Regions from separate parts of the Streptomyces sp. NPDC048277 genome, predicted to be linked through region 1. Evidence: riboswitches for the same ligand, from Rfam matches in the RefSeq annotation. Region 1 holds a riboswitch; each other region holds the start of a gene.
The links. A riboswitch is a leader RNA that binds a small molecule or an ion and turns the genes downstream of it on or off. The one in region 1 is predicted to bind cobalamin.
Positions count from the first base shown of each region.

Region 2: another riboswitch for cobalamin. It lies ahead of metE (5-methyltetrahydropteroyltriglutamate--homocysteine S-methyltransferase); the one in region 1 lies ahead of AB0D85_RS50245 (ABC transporter substrate-binding protein).
Region 3: another riboswitch for cobalamin. It lies ahead of AB0D85_RS15960 (CbtB-domain containing protein); the one in region 1 lies ahead of AB0D85_RS50245 (ABC transporter substrate-binding protein).

Region 1 is NZ_JBEZLQ010000050.1:7,439-15,157, reverse strand. Features, by position in the region: gene AB0D85_RS50260 ((2Fe-2S) ferredoxin domain-containing protein) at 37-426, opposite strand; gene AB0D85_RS50255 (ABC transporter ATP-binding protein) at 407-1,234, opposite strand; gene AB0D85_RS50250 (iron chelate uptake ABC transporter family permease subunit) at 1,231-2,244, opposite strand; gene AB0D85_RS50245 (ABC transporter substrate-binding protein) at 2,241-3,296, opposite strand; cobalamin riboswitch at 3,351-3,528, opposite strand; gene AB0D85_RS50240 (ATP-binding protein) at 3,584-4,474, shown strand; gene AB0D85_RS50235 (glucuronyl hydrolase) at 4,614-5,846, shown strand; gene AB0D85_RS50230 (aminotransferase class V-fold PLP-dependent enzyme) at 5,955-7,427, shown strand; gene AB0D85_RS50225 (ATP-binding cassette domain-containing protein) at 7,476-7,719, opposite strand, start outside.
Region 2 is NZ_JBEZLQ010000016.1:192,239-199,957, forward strand. Features, by position in the region: gene AB0D85_RS31550 (carbohydrate binding domain-containing protein) at 1-1,191, shown strand, start outside; gene AB0D85_RS31555 (isocitrate lyase/phosphoenolpyruvate mutase family protein) at 1,238-2,086, opposite strand; gene dmpG (4-hydroxy-2-oxovalerate aldolase) at 2,139-3,143, opposite strand; gene AB0D85_RS31565 (acetaldehyde dehydrogenase (acetylating)) at 3,140-4,075, opposite strand; gene mhpD (2-keto-4-pentenoate hydratase) at 4,072-4,869, opposite strand; gene AB0D85_RS31575 (IclR family transcriptional regulator) at 4,944-5,687, shown strand; cobalamin riboswitch at 5,686-5,907, shown strand; gene metE (5-methyltetrahydropteroyltriglutamate--homocysteine S-methyltransferase) at 6,064-7,719, shown strand, end outside.
Region 3 is NZ_JBEZLQ010000006.1:156,107-163,825, reverse strand. Features, by position in the region: gene AB0D85_RS15980 (hypothetical protein) at 1-116, shown strand, start outside; gene pgm (phosphoglucomutase (alpha-D-glucose-1,6-bisphosphate-dependent)) at 786-2,426, opposite strand; gene AB0D85_RS15970 (hypothetical protein) at 2,709-2,873, shown strand; gene AB0D85_RS15965 (CbtA family protein) at 2,932-3,687, opposite strand; gene AB0D85_RS15960 (CbtB-domain containing protein) at 3,710-3,931, opposite strand; cobalamin riboswitch at 3,968-4,108, opposite strand; gene AB0D85_RS15955 (enoyl-CoA hydratase/isomerase family protein) at 4,176-5,219, opposite strand; gene AB0D85_RS15950 (acyl-CoA dehydrogenase family protein) at 5,389-6,555, opposite strand; gene AB0D85_RS15945 (hypothetical protein) at 6,613-7,476, shown strand; gene AB0D85_RS15940 (hypothetical protein) at 7,545-7,719, opposite strand, start outside.

The sequences.
Region 1 (7,719 bases):
CATTCGGAGCGCCGCGCCAGAACTACGAAGTCCCGGTCATCGTGTTCGCCGGGGCGGTGTGAAGACGTAGAGGCCGAGGATGTCGGGGCAGGGGGCGACGCCGGGGCCGCCGGCCTGAACCCAGGCGGCGATGTCCTCGGTGGCGTCCGGGTCGTTGACGAGGCCGAGCCAGACCGGGCGGGCGCCTGCGGCGCGTGCGGCCGCGGAGGGCTGCACGACGATCACGTTGGCGTGTTCGCACACGTCGAGGCAGTCCGAGACACGTACGGGGGCGCTCTCGGCCAGACGCGCGACCTGCCTGTCGTGATCGATGCCGGACACTTTCCGGGTTCCGCAGCAGCAGTCCCGGCAGACGACGATGCGACAGGGTGTCGGTGCGGCGGGGGTGTGCTCGGTACGTCGTTCTTCAGGTTGCCGTCGGGGCATCGCTCGGCGCGCTCCTCTTGGGGTTCGGGGGAGATCCGTCCCGGGCGGCCGGGCGCAGGAAACGGATCACGGGGTGGCCGTGGTCGTGGGTGACCTCGGCCCGCACGCCGTAGACCCGCTCGATGAGGGCGGGTGTCAGGACCTCGGCCGGGGTGTCTTCCGCGACGACTCGGCCCTCGCGCAGGACGAGCAGGCGGTCGCAGTACATCGCGGCGAGGTTGAGGTCGTGCAGGGCGATGACGGTGGTGACCGGCAGGCCGGCGATCAGTTCCAGGAGGTCGAGCTGGTGCTGGATGTCGAGGTGGTTGGTGGGTTCGTCGAGGAGGAGTTCGCGGGGTTGCTGGGCGAGGGCGCGGGCGATCTGGGTGCGCTGGCGTTCGCCGCCGGAGAGGGTGTGCCAGGACTGGCCGGCCCGGTCGGTCAGTCCGGTGCGCCGCAGGGCCTCGGTGACGGCTGCCGCGTCGGCCGTCGTCGGGGGTGTCCAGGCGCGGCGGTGCGGGACGCGGCCGAGGGCGACGACGTCTCGGACGGTCAGTTCGGTCTGGGTGTCGGTGTGCTGGGCCACGGTGGCGATACGGCGGGCGGTGGCACGGCGGCCGACCTCGGTGAGCGGGCGGCCGTCCAGGGTGACGACTCCGGCGGTGGGGGCGAGGACCCCGGCCAGCAGCCTCAACAGGGTCGATTTTCCAGAGCCGTTGGGGCCGAGGATGCCGACGGTGTCGCCGGGGCGCAGGGTGAGGGTGACGCAGTCGACGACGACCTTGTCTCCCAAGCGCCGTACGACACCGTCCGCGTGGAGGCTGGTCATGCCCTGCTCCGTCCGCGGTAGAGCACGGCCACGAACGCCGGCACGCCGATCAGGGACGTCACCACGCCCACCGGGACCTCCTGGGGGTCGAGGACGGTTCGGGCCAGGGTGTCCACCCACACCAGGAAGACCGCCCCGGTCAGGGCCGTGACCGGCAGGAGGCGAGCGTGGCCGGCGCCGGTCAGGGCGCGGGTGACGTGCGGGAGGACCAGACCGACGAAGCCGATCGCGCCCGCGCAGCTGACCAGCGCGGCGGTGAGCAGCGCGGTCGCCGAGAGCAGGACCAGGCGGGTACGGGCGACATGGACACCGAGTCCGGCGGCGGCCTCGTCGCCGAAGGCGAAGGCGTCCAGAGTACGGGCGTACCCGAGGCACACCGTGAGGACCACGGCGAGCACGACGGCGCACAGCAGCACCTGCCCCCAGTCCGCGCCGGTCAGCGAGCCGAGCAGCCAGAACAGGACGCCCCGGGTGGTCTCGGCGTCGGCGGAGGTCAGCACGATGAAGGAGGTCAGCGCGGAGAACAGCTGCATGGCGGCCACGCCGGACAGCACCACCCGGTCGGTGCTGCCGCCGAGGGTGTGGCTGAGCAGCAGCACCAGGGCGAAGGAGAGCAGCGCGCCGAGGAAGGCGCCCGCCGACAGCGACACGACGCCTCCGCCCACGCCGAGTACGACGACGGCGACCGCTCCCGTGGACGCGCCGGAGGAGACCCCGAGCACGAACGGGTCGGCGAGCGGATTGCGCAGCAGCGACTGCATGACCGCGCCGCACACGGCGAGTCCGGCCCCGCACACGGCGGCGAGCAGGGTGCGCGGCATCCGCAGGTTCCACACGATGCCGTCCCGCAGCGGCGCCAACGTGCTCTCGCCGAGCCCGAGATGGGCCGCGACGGACGCCCAGACGTCACCGGTGGAGATGTCGGCGGGGCCGATCGTCACCGCCACGGCGATCGACACGAGCAGCGCGAGCAGGCCCCCGCCCGCCGACAGCAGGGCACGGACGCTCACTTGGCGAGCCCGAAGTCACGCAGACCGGCTGCGACCTTCTCGATCCCTTCGACCGTGCGGATGGACGGGTTCATGGCCTGCCCGCTCAGCAGGACGTACCGCTTCTTCTTCACTGCGGTCAGATTGCGGGTGGCGGGGTTGGTCTCCAGGTAGTGGATCTTCGCCTTCGCGGTCTCCGCGGTCTGCTGCTTGCGGGTCAGGTCGCCGATGACGATGACATCGGGGTCGCGGTCGGCGACGGTCTCCCAGCTGATCTGGGGCCACTCGTCGTGGGTGTCGGCGAACGCGTTCTTCGCGCCGACGGCACGGGTGATGGCGCCGGGCGCGCCGCAGCAACCGGCCAGGTAGGGCGACTGGGAGTTGGCGAACCAGTACATGAGGGACACGTCCGAGGCGTGCAGTCCGGCGGTGGCCGTGCTCACCCGCTTCTCCAGTGAAGCCACGAGCGTCTCGCCCCGCTTCTCGACGTCGAAGGCGCGGGCCAGATCGCGTATCTCGCCGTACACGGCGTCGAGGGTGAGGGGTGTGGAGCGCGATCCGTCGCCGCCGCTGTCGTTGTCCTTGCCCTCGGAGCAGTCGGACGGCGAGACGTACGTGGGCACGCCCAGCTTCTCGAACTGCTCGCGGGTGGCGACCCCGCCCGTGCCGAGGGTGGAGACGAACGAGGCGGTGACGAAGTCGGGTTCGGCGTCCAGGACCTTCTCGAAGGAGGGGTTGTTGTCGGCGAGGCGCGGCACGGACGCGTTGGCCTTCTCCAGGCCCTTCATCACCGGGTCGGTCCAGGTGGCCGTACCGGCCATGCGGTCGGCCAGGCCGAGGGAGAGCAGGATCTCGGTGGTGCCCTGGTTGAGGGAGACGGCCCGCTTCGGGGCCGACTTCAGGGTGACCTTGTCACCGCAGTTGTCGAGGGTGACCGGGTATCCGGCGGCAGCGGTCCGCCCTGTCTTCGCGTCGTTGTCGCCGCCGGAGGAGCCGCAGGCGGTGAGCAGCAGGGCGGAGGTGAGGAGAAGCGCCGGGGTGCGCAGAACGGCGGGGGTGCGGAGCACGGGCATGCCTTTGGGGTCGGGGCTCGTACGCGGAGCCTGGCCTACGGTCGTCCCTCCGCGCCGGGGCGCGAAGGTGCCAGCAGGTCTTCGGACTCGGGTTCGTCCGGCCGGGGCGCCTTCCCGGTCTCCCAGTGGCATGCGTACCCCGCCCGTCCCCCTCACCGCTGCGCGTCAGCTCCGGATTCGCACCGGATTCCCTGACCACGGATGTGGCACGACTGGCTCTGAGAGGTTATCAAGATCGGCCCGTGATCGGATCGTGGAGGGCCGGTCGGGGGCTGCAGGATGGGGCCGTGCCGAAGAACCCGCCCGAGTCCATGCAGTACCACCTGCGCCGGCAACTCAACGCCCACGCGACCGAGCACTGGCCGCAACTCACCCGGGTCCACGTCCGATTCCGAGCCGGATTCGCCTATGTGGACGGCGAGTTGAGGGACGGCGAGCGGCTGCCGCTGTGCCGCCTGCGCTTCACCGGCGTCCTGCACACCTGGGGCTTCGCCCGCTACGACGCGGGCAGCGACGGCTACCGGGACGACATCCTCTCCAGCGGTCTGCCGGCCGGCTCGGCGGAAGAGGCCCTGGACTGCGCGGGCGGCCTGTACCTCGCACCTCACCCGCCGGGCGGCCCCGGGCCGACGCGCGTGCCGACGGGACTCGTGCTCCTCGTGGGCCCACCGGCCTCCGGCAAGACCAGCTTCGTACGGGCACTGATCGCGCATGGCCGGATCGACGAGGGCGCCGTGGTCTCCAGCGACGAGATCCGCGCGGAACTCCTCGGTACCTCACCCGGCGACGTGGCCCCCGACGCGGCGGACGCGCGAATCTTCGAGGAACGCGACCGCAGGATCGCCGCCCGGCTCGCCGCAGGACACACAGCGGTCGCCGAGTCCACGAACGTCACCCCACAGGCACGCACCCGGCTCATCGCCATCGCCAGGCGCTTCCACGCCCCGGTGACCATGCTGCGATTCACCCCGGACCTCGGCACTCTTCTCCGACAGCACGCGGAGCGCGGCCGCACCGACGTCACCGCCGCGGACGTCCGCGCCTACGCCGCGGTCATGGCCCGTCACGCCGGGGCCGACCAACTGCGCGCCGAGGGCGCGGACGCCGTCCACGACGTCCCCGGGCGCCTTCAAGGAGCCACGCCCACGGAGGCCGCGGCGCACTTCTCATTCGCCTGACGAGGCGACACATCCAGGCTCACCCTCCCGCGGGTTCAGATACATGAATATTGAACACGTGCATGTACATTCCGTCGGGTGGCATGCAAGACTCCTCCAACCCCCGTGCACCACAGTCCAGTTGGAGAGGCAGGCAGTCATGTCCATCTCCCGGCGGGCCGTGCTGGCCACCGTGGGCGGCGCCGCAGCCGCCTGCGCCTCCGCGCCTCCGTCCGCGCACGCCCAGACAGGGACCGGCCAGGTGCCGGCCGTCACCCTGCACGCCCTCACCGCCGCGGCCGACTACGCCGCGGACAAGGTCCGCGCCGTCGCACCCGGCGTGGACGGGTTCCCCCTCGCCACCAAGTTCGAGAAATGGGTCTACTCCCAGGACGGCGGCTGGGTCGGCGGATTCTGGCCCGGCACGCTGTGGATGTGCTGGCTCCACACCAAGGACGACTTCTTCCGCGACCTCGCCCTCGACTCGGCCAGCGGACTCGCCCCCCGCCAGTACGACACCAGCACCCACGACCTGGGCTTCCTGTTCACCCCGTCCTGGATCACCGCATGGCGGCTGACCGGTGACACAACCTGGCGCGACGGCGCCGTCCAGGCCGCCCGCACCCTCAGTCGCCGCTACAACCCCCACGGCCGCTACATCCGCGCCTGGGGCGCACTGGACAGCCCGACCAACGCCGGGCGCATCATCATCGACACGATGATGAACCTCGATCTGCTCCTCTTCGCCACCGAGCAGACCGGCGACACCACCTACCTCGACATCGCCGTCGAACACGCCAGGACCACCCAGCACCTCTTCCCCCGTGCCGACGGCTCCACCCCGCACGTCTACGACGTCGACCCGTCGACCGGCGTCCCCATCGGACCCGGCACCGTCCAGGGCTACAGCGCCACCTCCTGCTGGTCCCGCGGACAGGCCTGGGGCATCTACGGATTCACCACCCTCTACCGCCGCACCGCCGACTCCGGGTTCCTGGCCACCGCCTCCCGGCTCGCCGACTACGCGATCGGCACCCTCACTCCCGACCACATCCCCGTCTGGGACTACCGCGCACCGCAGCAACCCCACGACATCAAGGACGCATCCGCCGCGGCCGTCATGGCCTGCGGCCTCATCGACCTCGCCGCCGCAACCGGCCACCGCCCCTACCGCACCACCGCACTGCGCATCCTGACCGCACTCACCCAGACCTGCCTCACCGACAGGTCCGCCCGCGCGGACGCCGTCGTCGCCCGCTGCACCCGCAACCGCCCCGCCGAAGACGGCATCGAAGTCTCCCTCCCCTACGCCGACTACTACCTCCTCGAAGCCATCCTCCGCATCCTCCGGCCCGACAGCCTCCACCACGCCATCGACCTCACCACCCCCTGAGCCGGACACCCGGCAGACCGAGCCCTTTCGCGCAGTGTCGGCGAGCGTGCCCCGGCGGTGAACCCGCACGTGGCTACGGTTGTCGAAGTTCTCTACGGAGGGGCTCTGATGGAAACGGCAGACAGCAGCGGGCACATACGCGGCGAAGAAGAGGACGGTCCCGACGGGTTCGCGGAGCTGCGGGCGCGTGAGTTCGGCTTCCTCGACGAGGGCGGACACACCTACCTCGACCACACGGGCGCCGGACTTCCTCCGCGCTCGCTCGTCACGGGGAGCGCGGAGCGGATCACCGGCGGGCTGTTCGGCAATCCCCACTCGGAGAACCCGGCCTCCCTCGCCTCCGGGCTTCTGCTCGCCGAGGCGAGGGAGGCGGTCCTGCGGTTCTTCAACGCCGATCCCGCCGACTACGCGGTCGTCTTCACCCCCAACGCGACGGGCGCGCTGCGCCTGGTCGGCGAGGCATATCCCTTCAGCCGTGGCGACCGGCTCGTGATGTCGCTGGACAACCACAACTCGGTCAACGGCCTGAGGGAGTACGCGCGGGCGCGGGGCGCCGCGACCGCGTATGTACCGGTGAGCGGGCCCGGCCTGCAGTTGGACGAGAGCCGGCTGCGGGTCGCCCTGTCGGCACGCGGCCTGGGATTCGGCCCCGCGCGAGGGCGGGGGCGCGGCGGCGGCCGCTCGCGCGGGCTGCTGGCCTATCCGGCGCAGAGCAATTTCACGGGTGTCCAGCACTCGCTCGAATGGATCGGGGCCGCCCACGAGCAGGGCTACGACGTGCTGCTCGACGCGGCAGCCTTCGTACCGACCAACGCCTTGGATCTGAGCCGGTACCACCCGGACTTCACCGTGGTCAGCTGGTACAAGGTCTTCGGGCATCCCACCGGCGTCGGCAGCCTGATCGCCCGCCGGTCGGCCCTCGCCAGGCTGCGCCGCCCCTGGTTCTCGGGCGGCACGATCTACGCGGTGAGCGCCCAGGCCCAGTGGCACGTCCTCGCCGAGGACGAGGCCGCCTTCGAGGACGGCACGGTCAACTTCCTGTCCATCCCGGACGTGACCGCCGGGCTGGCCTGGATCCGGCGTCTCGGGATGGACCGCGTACACGCCCATGTCACCGCACTGACCGGCCAACTGCTGGCCGGATTAGGGACGTTGCGGCACAGCGACGGCTCCCCGATGGTCCGGGTGTACGGCCCCGACCGTGCCGCCGCGCCCCGCGGCGGTACGGTCGCGTTGAACCTCCTCGGCGCCGACGGCCGGATCGTCGACGAACGTGTCGTCACCCGCGACAGTGCCGAACGCGGCATATCCCTGCGCACCGGGTGCTTCTGCAACCCGGGCGCCGGCGAAGTGGCCTTCGGCCTGCCGCTGGACCGGCTGCGCTCGGCGGCCCGCGGTCGACTGGGCTCGATGGAGGACTACCTGGAGCTGCTCCGGCTGCCCTCGGCGGGCGCTGTCCGCATCTCCCTGGGCGTGTCGTCACTGCCCAAGGACATCGAGACGTTCCTGTCGTTCGTGACGCGGACGTACCGGGACCAGGTGCCGGACGTGGCAGGGCTGGCCCCGCGGGCGGGTTGTTGAGCCGGCGGACTTCAGCAACTACCCAAGGAGCGCTCTGTGGACTGGGGTTCACCGTCCCGCCAGGCTCCCGGCCGCTCCCTGCCGGCACTTGCGCAGCAGAATCGTCCATGTCCCGGTCAGGAAGGCCAGCGCGAAGGCCGCCAGGATCAGCCAGCCGCGACTCGCCGGATGCCCGAAGGAATCCCCGTACGACGCCAGCAGGGGCGGCCCGAGGGGCGAGCCGCCCGCCCGCCACAGCGGCGCCAGGCCCACCCCGCTGCCCAGCGCCTCGAACGCCCAGCGGTTGGTCATG
Region 2 (7,719 bases), on a different contig from region 1:
GGCACGTCCATCAGCGGCGCCCTGTCCTTCCAGAACAACGCCGTCTTCAACTACGGCTCCGGCAACTACTTCACCACCACCGGCACCTCGACCTACTCCAACAACCTCTTCTACGGCAACCACCCGTCCCGCGAGCCCGCCGACGCCGCGAAGGTGACCGCCGACCCCGAGTTCCGCAACCCGGGCAACGCGAACACCTCGTCCTCGTACACCGGCAAGAACGCCTACCAGGTGCACGCGTCCTCCCCGGTGATCCGGGCCGGCACGGTGATCAGTTCCAACGGCGGCCTGGACGCCTTCGGCAACACGGTCTCCGCGACGGCCGCCCCCAACATCGGCGCCTACAACGGCACCGGCGGCAACCTGCTCTCCAACGCCGGCTTCGAGACGGGCTCGCTGAGCCCCTGGACCCAGGCCAGCGGCAACGCCTCCTCCGTGACCGCGGCCAACGCCCACACGGGCAGCGACGCGCTGACCACCACCGCGAGCGGCAGCGGCGCCAACCAGGCCCTGACCGGGCTCAGCCCCAGCACCACCTATCTGCTGACCGGCTGGGCCAAGGTCGCCACCGCGGGCGAGACCCTCGCGATCGGCGTGAAGAACTTCGGCGGCACGGAGACGTACACCAACATCGCGACGACGGCGTACAGCCAGGCGGCGGTCCTCTTCACCACCGGCTCGTCGAGCACCACCGCCACCGTCTACTGCTGGAAGAACGCGGGCGGCAGCGGCGCCGGTTACTGCGACGACCTCGCGGTGGAGCCGCTGTCCTCCGCCACCAACGCCGTCACCAACCCCGGCTACGAGACCGGCGCCCTGACCCCGTGGGTCCAGTCGACCGGTACGGCGTCCAGTGTGGTCGCCTCCAACGCCCGCTCCGGCACCTACGCGCTCCAGACGGCGGCCAGTGCCAGCGGAGCCATCCAGACCGTCAGCGGTCTCACCTCCAGCGGCACCTATCTGCTGGTCGGCTGGGCCAAGGTCACCACCGCCGGTGAGGAGGTCGCGGTCGGCGTGAAGAGCTTCGGCGGTACGGAGACGTATCTGCGGTCCTCGACCACGTCCTACGCCCAGCAGCCCATCTTCTTCACCACGGGCGTCTCCACCACCTCCGCCGGTGTCTACTGCTACAAGAACTCCGGTTCGGCGGCCGGTTACTGCGACGACTACTCGCTGATCAAGCTGTCGTAACAGTGGTGACGAGCGGGCGGGCCGGTGTTCCGGCCCGCCCGTTCGGTCATCTCCGGAAGAGCTCGTTGAGGTCCGACTGCGGGATCTGGGCCTCGGCGTACGAGAAGGTGCCGCGGTCCGCCAGCTCCCTCGCCGCGCCCAGCAGATGCGCGTACATCGCCCGCGCGATGCTCCCGCCCACCGTGACCCGGCGCACCCCGAGTTCGCGCAGGTCGGCCAGGGACAGGGCATTGCCGGTCAGCCCCATCACCACGTTCAGCGGCCCGTCGATCTCCCGCACCAGCGTGCCGATCGTCTCCGCGTCGGCCGCGCCCGGCACGAACGCGCAGTCCGCGCCCGCCGCCAGATACGCGTTGGCCCGCCGGACGGCCTCGTCGAGCGGGCCGCCGGTCAGCAGCACGTCGGTGCGGCCGACCAGCACGAACGGCTCGCCGGCCGCGTCGACCGCCTCGCGTGCGGCGCGGACACGGTCGGCCGAGAGGTCCGGGTCGTAGAGCGGCCGGGAGCGGTCGCCGGTGAAGTCCTCGATGTTGCCGCCCGCCGCTCCGGCCGCGAGGGTCATCACGATCGTCTCGGCCACGGTCTCGGGCGACTCGCCGAATCCGTCCTCCAGGTCCGCGCTCACCGGGATCCGCGCCCCGGCGGTGATCTCACCGATCCGGCGGATCATGGTCGCGCGGTCGACCCGCTCGCCTTCGGACTCCTTGTCGAGGTAGTCGTGGTCCGGGCGGCCCAGGGAGAAGGCGACGCCCGCGCTGGTGGTGGCCACGGCCGGGAAGCCGGCCGACTCCAGGACGCGGGCGCTTCCCGCGTCCCAGGCGTTGGGCAGCAGGAAGCAGCCTTCCCGGTGCAACTCGACGAAGCGTGCGGCCAGTTCTCGGCGTTGGGTGTCCACGTCGATCAGTGTGTCAGCCGGCACTGACAACGCGGCCGCCCGACGGGGTGTGTCAGCCCGCGGCGAGATCCAGGGCGATGTCGGTGATCATGTCCTCCTGCCCGCCGACCAGCTTGCGGCGGCCCACCTCGACGAGGATCGCCCGGGTGTCCAGGCCATGCCTGCGGGCGGCGGCCTCGGCGTGCCGCAGGAAGCTGGAGTAAACACCCGCGTAGCCGAGGGTGAGGGTCTCGCGGTCCACCCGCACCTCGCGGTCCTGCAGCGGTCGTACGACGTCGTCGGCCGCGTCCATCAGCGGGAACAGGTCGCAGCCGTGCTCCCAGCCCATCAGGTCCGCGACCGCGACGAACGCCTCCAGCGGGCAGTTGCCGGCCCCGGCGCCCTGTCCCGCGAGGGAGGCGTCGACGCGGGTGACGCCGTTCTCGACGGCGACGACCGAGTTGGCGATGCCCAGGCCGAGGTTGTGGTGGGCGTGGATGCCCAGTCCGGTGGCCGGGTCGAGGACGTCCCGGTAGGCGCGGACGCGGTCGCGGACGCCGTCCATGGTCAGACGGCCGCCGGAGTCGGTGACGTAGACGCAGTGCGCGCCGTAGGACTCCATCAGCCTGGCCTGGCGGGCGAGTTCGGCGGGTTCGGCGAGGTGGGACATCATCAGGAACCCGGCGACGTCCATGCCCAGCTCGCGTGCGGCGGCGATGTGCTGGGCGGAGATGTCGGCCTCGGTGCAGTGGGTGGCGATGCGGACCGAGCGGATGCCCAGGGAGTGGGCCTGCTTGAGGTCGTGGACCGTGCCGATGCCCGGGAGGAGGAGGGTGGTGGGGATGGAGTGCCGTACGGCGCCCACGACCGCCTCGATCCACTCCCAGTCGGTGTGCGCGCCGACGCCGTAGGTGACGCTGGAGCCGGACAGCCCGTCGCCGTGGGCCACTTCGATCGCGCGGACTCCGGCCGCGTCGAGGGCGGCGGCGATGGTGCGGGCCTGGTCGACGGTGTAGCGGTGGCGGACGGCGTGCATGCCGTCCCGCAGGGTGACGTCCTGGACGTACAGACGGGTCATCGGGACGCCACCTCCGAGGTGCGGTGTGCGGCCATGCGTTCCGCGGTGCGCAACGCGGCCGAGGTCATGATGTCGAGGTTGCCCGCGTAGGCGGGCAGGTAGTGGGCGGCGCCCTCCACCTCCAGGAAGACGGACACCTTCACGGCGTCGCCGCCGGGGGCCAGGGTGCTCAGGGGATCGTCGGCGGCGACCCGTTCGAACTGCACCTTCTGCTTGAGGCGGTAGCCGGGGACGTACGTCTGCACGCGCGCGACCATCTCCTCCACCGAGGCCGTCACTGCCGCGTCGTCGCAGTCGCCGACCAGGCAGTGCACGGTGTCCCGCATGATCAGCGGCGGTTCGGCCGGGTTGAGCACGATGATCGCCTTGCCGCGGGCCGCGCCGCCGACCTTCTCGATGGCGGCGGAGGTGGTCTCGGTGAACTCGTCGATGTTGGCGCGGGTGCCGGGCCCGGCGGAGCGGGACGAGATCGAGGCGACGATCTCGCCGTAGTGGACGGGGGTGACCGCGTGCACGGCGGCGACGATCGGGATGGTGGCCTGGCCGCCGCAGGTGACCATGTTGACGTTGGGGGCGTCGAGGTGGGCGTCGCCGTTGACGGGCGGGACGACGTACGGGCCGAGCGCGGCCGGGGTGAGGTCGACGACCCTGCGGCCCAGGGCGCGCAGCACCTCGTCGTGGCGGCGGTGGGCGCCCGCGGAGGTGGCGTCGAAGACGATCGAGACGTCCTCGAAGGCGTCCAGGGCGACCAGGCCGTCCACGCCCTCGTGGGTGGTGGCCACCTTCAGGCGGCGGGCGCGGGCCAGTCCGTCGGAGTCCGGGTCGATGCCGGCCATGGCGGCGATCTCCAGGCTCTCGGAGAGCCGCAGGATCTTGATCATCAGGTCGGTGCCGATGTTCCCGGACCCGATGACGGCGACCTTGGTGGTCATGCTGCTCCCTCGGTGGCGAACGTGACCCCGACCGTGCCGAGGCCTTCGATGTGTGCGGTGAACTCGTCGCCCCCGGCGGCGGCCGCCATCGGGCCGAGCGCGCCGGTCAGGACGATGTCGCCGGCCCGCAGCGGGTCGCCGTGCGCGGCGAGGGTGGCGGCGAGCCAGCGGGCGGCGGTGAGCGGGCTGCCGAGGCAGTCGGCGCCGGTGCCCCGGGAGACGGTCTCGCCGTTCCTGGCCAGCGTCATCCGGACCCCGCGCAGGTCGACGCGGTCCAGCGGAACGGGTGTGCCGCCGAGGACGAACAGGCCGCAGGAGGCGTTGTCGGCGACGGTGTCGACGATGGTGATGTCCCAGTCGGCGATCCGGCTGTCCACGATCTCCAGCGCGGGCAGCGCGAAGGCGGTGGCCCGCAGCAGGTCGGCGACGGTGGGGTCGCGGTGCGGCAGATCGGCGGCCAGGACCAGGGCGACCTCGGCCTCGACCTTGGGCTGCAGCAGCCGGCCGGCCGCGACCGGCTCGCCCTCGCCGACCGCCATGTCCGCGAACAGCGCCCCGAAGTCGGGCCGGCCGACCCCGAGCTGGCGCTGCACGGCGGGCGAGGTCAGCCCGATCTTGCGGCCCACGAGCCGCCGGCCGGCGGCCACACCCCGCTCGACGTGCAGCCGCTGCACCGCGTACGCGGTCTCGATGTCGCCCTCGGGAAGCAGCGCGCGGACCGGGGCACAGGGGGTGCCGGTGCGCACGGCGTCGGCCAGGACGTCGGCCACCTTGGTCACGAGGTCGGTGTTCATGCCGACAGGTATAGGTGTGTGCTGGGGAGTGCGGCAAAATATGTTCCATGACACGGAACAGCTCTCAGGGCAATATGCTCGACAAGGCAGTGGCAGTCCTGGAGTGCTACCGCCCGAACGGCGGTGCGTTCCGCCTGACGGAACTGGCGGCGCGGACCGGGCTCCCGAAGACGACCGTGTTCCGGCTCTGTGCCGACCTGGTCCGGCTCGGCCTGCTGGAGCGGGACGCGGAGAGCTACCGGCTGGGCGGGACGCTGTTCGAGCTGGGGTCGCTGGTGCCGCGCCGGCACGATCTGCGCGAGGCCGCGCTGCCGTTCCTCCAGGACCTCTTCGAGGCCACGCGCGAGACCGTGCACCTGGGGGTGCGCGAGGGCCACGAGGTGGTCTACGTCGAGCGCATCCACGGCCACGACGTACTGCGGCTGCCGTCCCGGATCGGCGGCCGGCTCCCGCTGACCTGCACCGGGGTCGGCAAGGCCCTGCTGGCGTTCTCGGGCGCCGAACTGGTCGAGGAGGTGCTGGCCGCCCCGCTCCCCCGGCTCACCGCGCACTCGATCACCGACCCCGCCCGGCTGCGCACGGCCGTCGAACAGGCCCAGGTCGCGGGCCTCGCCTACGAGGAGGAAGAGGCCGCGCCGGGCGTCAGCTGCATCGCGGCGCCGGTTTTCGACGGGCCGACCGCGGTGGCCGCGCTGTCGGTGGCGGTGCCGTGCGGCCGCTTCCGCCCGGCGCAGCTCGCCCCCGCGGTGCGGACGGCGGCACTGGGCCTGTCACGGGCACTGCGGACGGTTCCCCGCACCTCTGAGAGGGCGCGCTAGGCTGGCCCCCGCAGCTGGTTCGTCCCGTCCTCCAGACGGGACGTCGTAAGAGGGAACCCGGTGGGAATCCGGGACTGCCCCGCAGCGGTGAGTGGGAACGAACGCCGTCATACGCACTGGCCCCGACGTACAGGGGCTGGGAAGCGACGGTCAGTAGGTGTCCTCCGGAGGGAGGGCGTGCCCGCGAGTCCGAAGACCTGCCAACTGCCCGTGCGCGAACCACTCGTGCGCGGACATCCCGGTGACCTCGAGGGCGGGTCGGCGCACACATCGGACGGACGGTCGCGTACGGCCGTTGCCGTTCGGTTCGTCGCCCCTTCGCGCTCTCGTCCCGTCGTCCGGGATCTCAGGGATTCATCTCGCGAAGGAGATCTCCGTGACCAGCAAGTCCGCAGCCGCGGCAGCCCGGGCCACCGTGTACGGCTACCCCCGCCAGGGGCCCGCCCGGGAACTGAAGAAGGCGATCGAGGGATACTGGCAGGGCCGGGTCACCGCCGACGCCCTGCGTGCCACCGCCGCCGAACTCCGCCGCCGCACCTGGCGGCAGCTCGCCGGGGCCGGCATCCACGAGGTGCCGACCGGTGACTTCTCGTACTACGACCACGTCCTCGACACCACCGTCATGGTCGGCGCGATCCCTGAGCGGCACCGGAACGCCGTCGACGCCGACGCCCTCGACGGCTACTTCGCCATGGCCCGCGGCACCCAGGACACCGCGCCGCTGGAGATGACGAAGTGGTTCGACACCAACTACCACTACTTGGTACCGGAGTTGGGCCCGGACACGGCGTTCGCGGCCGACTCGGCGAAGCAGGTCGCCGAGCTGAAGGAGGCCCTCGCCCTGGGTCTCGCCGCCCGGCCCGTCCTGGTCGGCCCCGTCACCTATCTGCTGCTCGCCAAGCCGGCGCCCGGCGTGGCCGCCGGCTTCGACCCGCTCACCCTCCTCGACCGGCTGCTGCCGGTGTACGCCGAGGTGCTCGCCGATCTGCGGGCGGCCGGCGCCGAGTGGGTGCAGCTCGACGAGCCCGCGCTGGTCCAGGACCGCACCCCGGCCGAACTGAACGCCGCCGCCCGCGCCTACCGTGACCTCGGCGCCCTCACCGACCGGCCCAAGCTGCTGGTCGCCTCCTACTTCGACCGGCTCGGTGGGGCCCTGCCCGTCCTCGCCCAAGCCCCGGTGGAGGGGCTGGCCCTGGACTTCACCGAGGCCGGCGCGGTCAACCTCGACGACCTCGCCGCCGTCGGCGGGCTGCCCGGCAAGCGGCTGGTCGCCGGGGTCGTCAACGGCCGCAACATCTGGGTCAACGACCTGTCCGCGTCCCTCGCCACCCTCGGCACCCTGCTGGGCCTCGCCGACCGCGTCGACGTCGCCGCCTCCTGCTCCCTTCTCCATGTGCCGCTGGACGCGGCGGCCGAACGGGACATCGAACCGCAGATCCTGCGCTGGCTGGCCTTCGCGAAGCAGAAGACCGCCGAGATCGTCACCCTCGCCAGGGGCCTCGACCGGGGCACCGACACCATCGCGGCCGAACTCGCCGCCAACCGCGCCGACCTGGCCTCCCGGGCGGGTTCACCGATCACCCACGACCCCGCCGTCCGGGCCCGCGCGGCCGCCGTCACCGCGTTCGACGCCCGCCGCTCCTATCCGTACCGTGAACGCGCCGCCGCCCAACGCGCCCATCTCCGGCTGCCGTTGCTGCCCACAACCACCATCGGCTCGTTCCCGCAGACCGGCGAACTGCGCGCCGCCCGAGCGGATCTGCGGGCGGGCCGGATCGGCACGGCCGGTTACGAGGAGCGCATCAAGGCGGAGATCGGCGAGGTGATCTCCTTCCAGGAGAAGGCCGGTCTGGACGTCCTGGTGCACGGGGAGCCCGAACGCAACGACATGGTCCAGTACTTCGCCGAGCAGCTCACCGGCTACCTCGCCACCCGGCACGGCTGGGTACAGTCGTACGGCACCCGGTACGTCCGGCCGCCGATCCTGGCCGGCGACATCTCCCGTCCCGAGCCGATGACGGTGCGCTGGACG
Region 3 (7,719 bases), on a different contig from region 1:
CCCTGGCCGAACGCACCGCGCACGCCTGGGGTTCGCCCCACCTCGCCACGAACGCCCGCCGGGCCGCGGCCGACCTGTCGAACACCCAAGCCCGCAAACGCACCTTCGCAACCTGACCGGACGGACACGGGCCCCGCCCCGGCGACGCGCGGCCCCGAACCCGCGGAGGCCGGAGAGACGCCCGGCGAATCCCCGGGCCCAACCCGGCGGGCGCACGGACTCGACCTGCCGGACGCCGAACGAGACGGCCCGGCGGATACGCGCAGCCGCCCTGGCGGACGCGCGGACCCAACCCGGCGGACGCCAGAGAAGACACCCCGGCGGATACGTGAGCCCGACCTGGTGGAGGCGCGGACCCGACCCGGCGAAGGCCGGAGAGACACCGGGCGAATCCCCGGGCCCAACCCGGCGGGCGCACGGAGGACCCGACCCGGCGAAGGCCGGAGAGACACCGGGCGAATCCCCGGGCCCAACCCGGCGGGCGCACGGACCCGACCCGGCGGACGCCGAACGAGACGGCCCGGCGGATACGTGAGCCCGACCTGGCGGACGCGCGGACCCAACCCGGCGGACGCCAGAGAGACGCCCGGCGGATCCCCGGGCCCAACCCGGCGGGCGCACGGACCCGACCCGGCGCATGCCGAACGAGACGGCCCGGCGGATACGCAGAGCCGCCCCGGCGGATGCACGGACCCAACCCGGCGGACGCCGGACGTGGTGGTCCGGCCGAGCCGCGGCGAGTGCGTCGCGCCCGGTCGTGTGGCCGGGCGGGACGCGGGGGGGGGTCAGGCGCCGAGGGCGGTGTCGACCACTGCCTTGGCCTCCTGCTGGACCCGGGCCAGGTGGTCGGGGCCCTGGAAGGACTCGGCGTAGATCTTGTACACGTCCTCCGTGCCGGACGGGCGGGCCGCGAACCAGGCGTTCTCCGTCGTCACCTTGATGCCGCCGATCGCCGCGCCGTTGCCCGGCGCCTCCGTGAGGACGGCGGTGACCGGCTCGCCCGCCAGGGTCTCGGCGGTGACCTGGGCCGGGGAGAGCTTGGCGAGGAGGGCCTTCTCCTCGCGGGTCGCCGGGGCGTCGATACGGGCGTAGGCCGGTGCGCCGAAGCGGGCGGTCAGGTCGGCGTAGTGCTCGGACGGGGTCTTGTCCGTCACGGCCGTGATCTCGGAGGCGAGCAGGGCGAGGAGGATGCCGTCCTTGTCGGTCGTCCAGACGGAACCGTCCCGGCGCAGGAAGGACGCGCCGGCCGACTCCTCGCCGCCGAACCCGATGGCACCGCTGACCAGTCCGTCCACGAACCACTTGAACCCGACCGGCACCTCGACGAGTTGGCGGCCGAGGTCGGCGGCGACCCGGTCGATCATCGAGGAGGAGACGAGGGTCTTGCCGATGCCGGCACTCGCCGCCCACTGCTCGCGGTGGCGGTAGAGGTAGGAGATGGCGACGGCGAGGTAGTGGTTGGGGTTCATCAGGCCGGCGTCGCGGGTGACGATGCCGTGCCGGTCGGCGTCGGCGTCGTTGCCGGTGGCGACCCGGAACTCGTCCCGCTTCTCGATCAGCGAGGCCATCGCGTACGGCGAGGAGCAGTCCATGCGGATCTTGCCGTCCCAGTCCAGCGTCATGAACCGCCAAGTGGGGTCGGTGTAGGGGTTCACTACGGTGAGGTCGAGCCCATGGCGTTCGGCGATGCGGCCCCAGTACGCGACGGAGGCCCCGCCGAGCGGGTCGGCGCCGATGCGCAGCCCGGACGCGCGGATCGCGTCGAGGTCGAGGACGCTGGGCAGGTCGTCGACGTAGACGCCCATGAAGTCGTACCGGCCGGTGGTGGGCGCGGCCAGCGCACGCTCGTACGGGATGCGCTGTACGTCCTTCAGCCCGCCCGCGATGATCTGGTTGGCGCGGTCCTGGATCCAGGAGGTGGCGTCGGAGGCGGCGGGGCCGCCGCTGGGCGGGTTGTACTTGAAGCCGCCGTCGGCGGGCGGGTTGTGCGAGGGCGTGACGACGACGCCGTCCGCGAGGCCGGTCGTACGGCCGCGGTTGTGGGTGAGGATGGCGTGCGAGACGGCGGGGGTGGGGGTGTAGCCGTCGGCGCTGTCGACGAGGACGGTCACGCCGTTGGCGGCGAAGACCTCCAGCGCCGTGACCTTGGCGGGCTCGGACAGGGCGTGGGTGTCGGCGCCCAGGAAGAGGGGGCCGTCGGTACCCTGGCCGCTCCGGTACTCGCAGATGGCCTGGCTGGTGGCTGCGATGTGGTCCTCGTTGAACGCGGTCGTCAGCGACGATCCGCGGTGTCCCGAGGTGCCGAACGCGACCCGCTGGTTCGGGTCGGCCGGGTCGGGGTGCAGCGCGTAGTAGGCCGTGACCAGCCGGGCCACGTCGACGAGGTCCTCCGGAGCCGCCGGCCGGCCCGCTCGCTCATGCGGCATGAGTCCACTTCCTCCGCAGTCGTTGATCGATCACTCGACGCCCATCTTTCCTTGCCTGCGCCACCGGACGCGAGTGCGGCACCGGCCGCACGCCGAAGACACGGCGGGTTCACGGCTGGTTCACAGCGGGCCGCCGAGGATACGCGGAGCACGCGGCGCGCGGTGGACGGTCGTGCGAACCGCTCACGAACGGGTGCCGCGGACGTTCCGGAAGGCCGCCGACGGGACATACTGAACATCAGTCAACTCCCGCGCCCCCGGGCCCTCACGAGAGGACGCACCGTGGAGAACTCCCTCGCGCCCGCCGCCCAGGACCGCTACGACACCTACCTGGACCATGTGAGGCACTGCCCCGACTGCCGTCCCGTGCGCTGCCGGACGGGCCAGGCCCTGGTGCGGGCCTACCTCGCGACCACCCGGCCGGAGGCGGACGCCCCCGAGCGCTGACCGTGCGGGCGCACGCGAGAAGGCCCCCGGACGGTTCCGAAGGGCCCTCGCGTGTCGTTCAGTGTGCCGCGGACACCGTCCGCGCGGCGGCCGGAGCCTTCGCCGGCCTCGGGTGGAGCACGCGCTCGGCCAACTCGCCGAAGAGCAGCCCGAATCCGCCCCAGAGCGTCAGCTGGATGGCCAGTGCCGAGAGCCGGAACCGCCACAGCAGGGTGGCCGGGAAGTCCTTCGGCACCTCGTTGACGGCGGGCAGGAACTGGTACGCCAGCCCGATCACGACGGCGAACGCGACCACCGCGAGCACGGTCGCCCACCAGGTGCCCAGTCTCGGCCGGAGCCGCTTGCCGAGGATGGTCGCGGCCACCGCCAGCAGCACGCTGAGCAGCATCATCAGGAAGTACAGGGTGGTGCGCTTGCCGATGGTGTCCGGGTCGCCCACCGACGGCGGGTTGGCCGGGTACTTGAGGAACGGCACCACGTACACGGCGAGCAGCGCGCAGCCCGACAGCAGCAGCGCCGTCGCCCGCGGCGAGAAGCGCCCGACACGGCCGAGGGCGAAGCTGAAGGCGAGGGCGGCGATACCGCCGAAGGCGACCCCGTAGACCAGCACGCCGGTGGCCAGGCCCGCGGTGGACTGCAGGGAGCGGGAGACGACCGCCATCTCGTGCTCGTGCGAGTGGGCGTCCTCGAAACTGATCGCCTTGTCGACGTTCGGTTCACCGAGCAGGTAGGCGACGATCAGGGCGAGCGCGCCGGCGGCCAGGCCGGCGAGCATGCCCCGTACCAGGAGGTTCCGTACCGTTGCGGAGTTCATGAGGTGTTCGGCGTCCCTCGCGTCAGTGGCAGGGGAAGCCGAGCAGGTGGCGGGCGTCGTGCACCCATTCGTGGACGTCCGTGCCGTTGAACACGGAGGTGGCGCCCTGCTCGGCGCCGACGAAGTAGAGCAGGACGAGCATCAGGATGCCGAAGAAGACCGCCCAGGGAGCTATCGCGGACAGCGGCAGCTTGGCGGGAACGGCGGGGGTGTTGGCTGTCGGCGGAGCGACGGTCTGCGCCATGGCAGGACCTCCTCTGGGAGTTCGCGTCCCATCTCGGTGGTGCACATGACGACGGCCACGGGTCTGACTCACAAGCGCCCGGGGGCTCTTGCATACAGTGGCGCGACCGTTCCGGATTCCCACCGGCTTCCGTCTCGCCGTCGTCGATATCGGACAGACCGTACCGCGTGTCAGGGGCACGGCCAAGACCGCGTCACCGGGCGTGATCTTCATCTCCTGCCTGCTGGGCGGTCGACGGCCCGCCTCATCCGGGCGGGGCGAGACCCAGTTCGCGCTCGCCGAGCGGGGCGAAGAAGCGGTCGACATCGGCGTCGGTGACCTCGGCGAGGGTGGCCGGGGACCAGCGCGGGTCGCGGTCCTTGTCGACGACCTGGGCGCGGATGCCCTCCACCAGGTCAGGGGTGGCGAGGGTCGCGCAGGAGACGCGGTACTCCTGGTCCAGGACCCGCTCCAGCGAACCGAGTCGCCGGGCGCGGCGCAGTGCCTCCAGGGTGACCTTGAGGGAGGTCGGTGACCTGGTGAGGAGGGTCTCCGCCGCCTGCTTCGCGGCCGGGTCGCCGTGCGCCGACAGCCGCCGGACGATCTCCTCGACCGTGTCGGCCGGGTAGCAGGCGTCGATCCACGCCCGGTGGCCGGCCAGCTCCCCGTCGGGCGCCGACCGCGCATGGCGCGCGAGCGCTTCCGGTACGGGCAGTTCGGCGAGGTCGTCGAGGAACGCCGGGATCGAGGCGGACGGCATGAAGTGGTCGGCGAGTCCGCACAGCAGCGCGTCGGCGGCGCCGATCCCCGCGCCGGTCAGGGCGAGATGGGTGCCCAGTTCGCCGGGGGCCAGGGCGAGCAGACGGGTGCCGCCGACGTCGGGGACGAAGCCGATGCCCGTCTCCGGCATGGCGATCCGTGACCGCTCGGTGGTGATGCGGACGCTGCCGTGCGCGGAGACGCCGACACCGCCGCCCATCACGATGCCGTCCATGATCGCGACGTACGGCTTGGGGTAGCGGGCGATCCTGGCGTTGAGGTGGTACTCGTCGTACCAGAAGGCGGCCGAGGCGGTGCCGTCCCCGTCGCGGGCGTCGTCGTGGACGGCGCGGATGTCGCCGCCCGCGCACAGGCCGCGCTCCCCCGCACCGGTGATGACCACGGTCTCGACGGCCGGATCGTGCTCCCAGGCCGTCAGGGCGTCGGCGATGCACAGCACCATCGCGTGCGAGAGCGCGTTGATGGCCTTCGGCCGGTTGAGGGTGAGGTGTGCGGCCCGGCCGGTCGTGTGCAGCAGGACGTCGCTCATCGGGACGCCTCCGTCAGGTCGCGGGCCACGGTGACACGCATGATCTCGTCGGTTCCTTCCAGGGTCTGATGGGCACATCGGTCACGGACGATCTTCTCGCGGCCGGTCCGCCCGCAGCGCGACGGCCCGCCGGAGGGCGTCCCGGCGGGCCGCCGTCTGATCCCCCGCCTCAGGCCTCCAGTCCGCCGCGCTTCATCAACTGCGCGGCGATCACGTTGCGTTGGATTTCGTTCGTGCCCTCGCCGACGATCATCAGCGGGGCGTCGCGGAAGTAGCGCTCCACGTCGAACTCGGTGGAGTAGCCGTAACCGCCGTGGATGCGGACGGCGTTGAGCGCGATCTGCATGGCGGTCTCGGAGGCGAAGAGCTTGGCCATGCCGGCCTCCATGTCCACCCGGCGCCCCGCGTCGGCCTCGCGGGCGGCGTGGAGGGTGAGCTGGCGGGCGGCGGTGAGCGAAGTCGCCATGTCGGCGAGGTAGTTGCCGATGGACTGGTGCTGCCAGATGGGCTTGCCGAACGACTCACGCTGCTGCGCGTAGGCGAGGGAGTCCTCCAGGGCGGCGCGGCCGACGCCGAGGGCGCGGGCGGCGACCTGGAGTCGGCCGGTCTCCAGGCCCTTCATCATCTGTGCGAAGCCCTTGCCCTCGGCACCGCCGAGGACGGCGTCGGCGGGCGCCCGGTAGTCCTCGAAGACCAGCTCGCAGCTCTCCACGCCCTTGTAGCCCAGCTTGGGCAGGTCGCGGGAGACGGTCAGGCCCGGCCCGTGCTCGACGAGGAGGACGGAGATGCCCCGGTGCGCGGGGTCGGCGTCGGGATCCGTCTTGCACAGCAGGGCGATCAGGCCCGATCGCCTGGAGTTCGTGATCCAGGTCTTCGTACCGTTCACCGCGTAGCCGTCGGCGACCGGGCGGGCGATGGTGCGCAGGGCCTGGAGGTCCGAGCCGCCGCCCGGTTCGGTGAGGGCCATGGTCGCCCGGATCGCTCCGGTCGCCATCCTCGGCAGGTAGCGCCGCTTCTGCTCCTGCGTACCGAAGTGCAGCAGCAGTTTGGCCACGACCGTGTGGCCGCCCATCGCACCGGCCAGGCTCATCCAGCCGCGCGCGAGTTCCTCGGTGACCAGGACGTAGCAGGGCGTGGAGACGGGGGTGCCGCCGTACTCCTCGGGGATCGCGAGGCCGAAGATGCCGAGCCGTTTCATCCGCTCGATCAGGTCCTCGGGGTAGGTGTCGGCGTGCTCCAGCTCCCGGACCACCGGTCTGACGGCCTTGTCGACGAAGTCACGCACCGTGCGCACCACGAACTGCTCGTCCTCGGACAGGATGTCGAGAGTGCTCATGGTGTCATGGTCCCAGTGGTGATCCACGGACTCGACCTCCCCGTAAGGACGGAGCCCATGCCCGCCTCGCTCGCCTCCCACGTGGAGTCATGGCATCCCGGACCGGTGACGGACGAGGACGCGTTGCCGCCCGGTCCGGCGGCGGCCCTCTCCGCGGTACTGGATCTCCCCGGGCCCGCCGCCGCGTCCGGCGACCGGCTGCCCCCGCTGTGGCAGTGGCTGTACTTCCTGGACTGGGCACCCCGGCGGGCCCTCGGCCCGGACGGCCACCTCCGGGACGCCCGCTTCCTCCCGCCCGTCCCCGAACGCCGTCGCATGTTCGCCGGCGGCCGCTGCGAGGTCGTCGCGCCCCTGCGCCTGGGCGAACCGGCGGAGCGGGTCAGCAGTCTGGCCGCCGTCACCCCCAAGCGGGGCCGCAGCGGCGAGTTGCTGTTCGTCACCGAACGCCAGGAGTTCCGGCAGCACGGCAGCGTCTGCCTGGTCGAGGAGCAGGACATCGTCTACCGGTCGGGCGAGGGGTCCGCCCCGCACTGGCCGGCCACGCTCGACCGCTCCGCCGTACCGCGGTCGGAGGAGCCCTGGCAGCTGCGTCTGCGGCCGGACGAGACGCTGCTGTTCCGGTTCAGCGCACTCACCGCCAACGCCCACCGCATCCACTACGACACCCCGTACTGCCGTGACGTGGAGGGGTACCCCGGTCTCGTCACGCACGGCCCGCTGCTGGCGCTGCTCATGCTCGATCTGGCCCGCCGCAACGCCCCCGAGCGCCCCGTGCGCTCGCTCTCCTACCGCCTGCACAGTCCGGCGTTCGCGGGCGAACACCTCCTGGCCGCCGGCACACCCGCCGACGACCGGGCCCGGCTCCACATCGCCTCACACCGCGAACCCCGGCACGCCACGGCCGAGGTGACCTTCGCCTGAGTGGCGCGCCTGGCGGGGTACCGGGCCGAAGGGGCCGGCGTGGACGTCGGTCGGGGTCCGCCGCCCCGTCATCCCAGCCCTGGCAGACCGCGCAGCTCCGCCGTCCGCAGGAGGCGCCCGAAGACCAGGAACAGCAGCACCATCGTCAGCCCGCCCGCGACCAGCGAGAGGTAGCCCGACGCCGAACTCCGTTCGCAGACACGGTCGATGAACCAGCCCGCGCCACCGGCGGCGGTGGCGGCC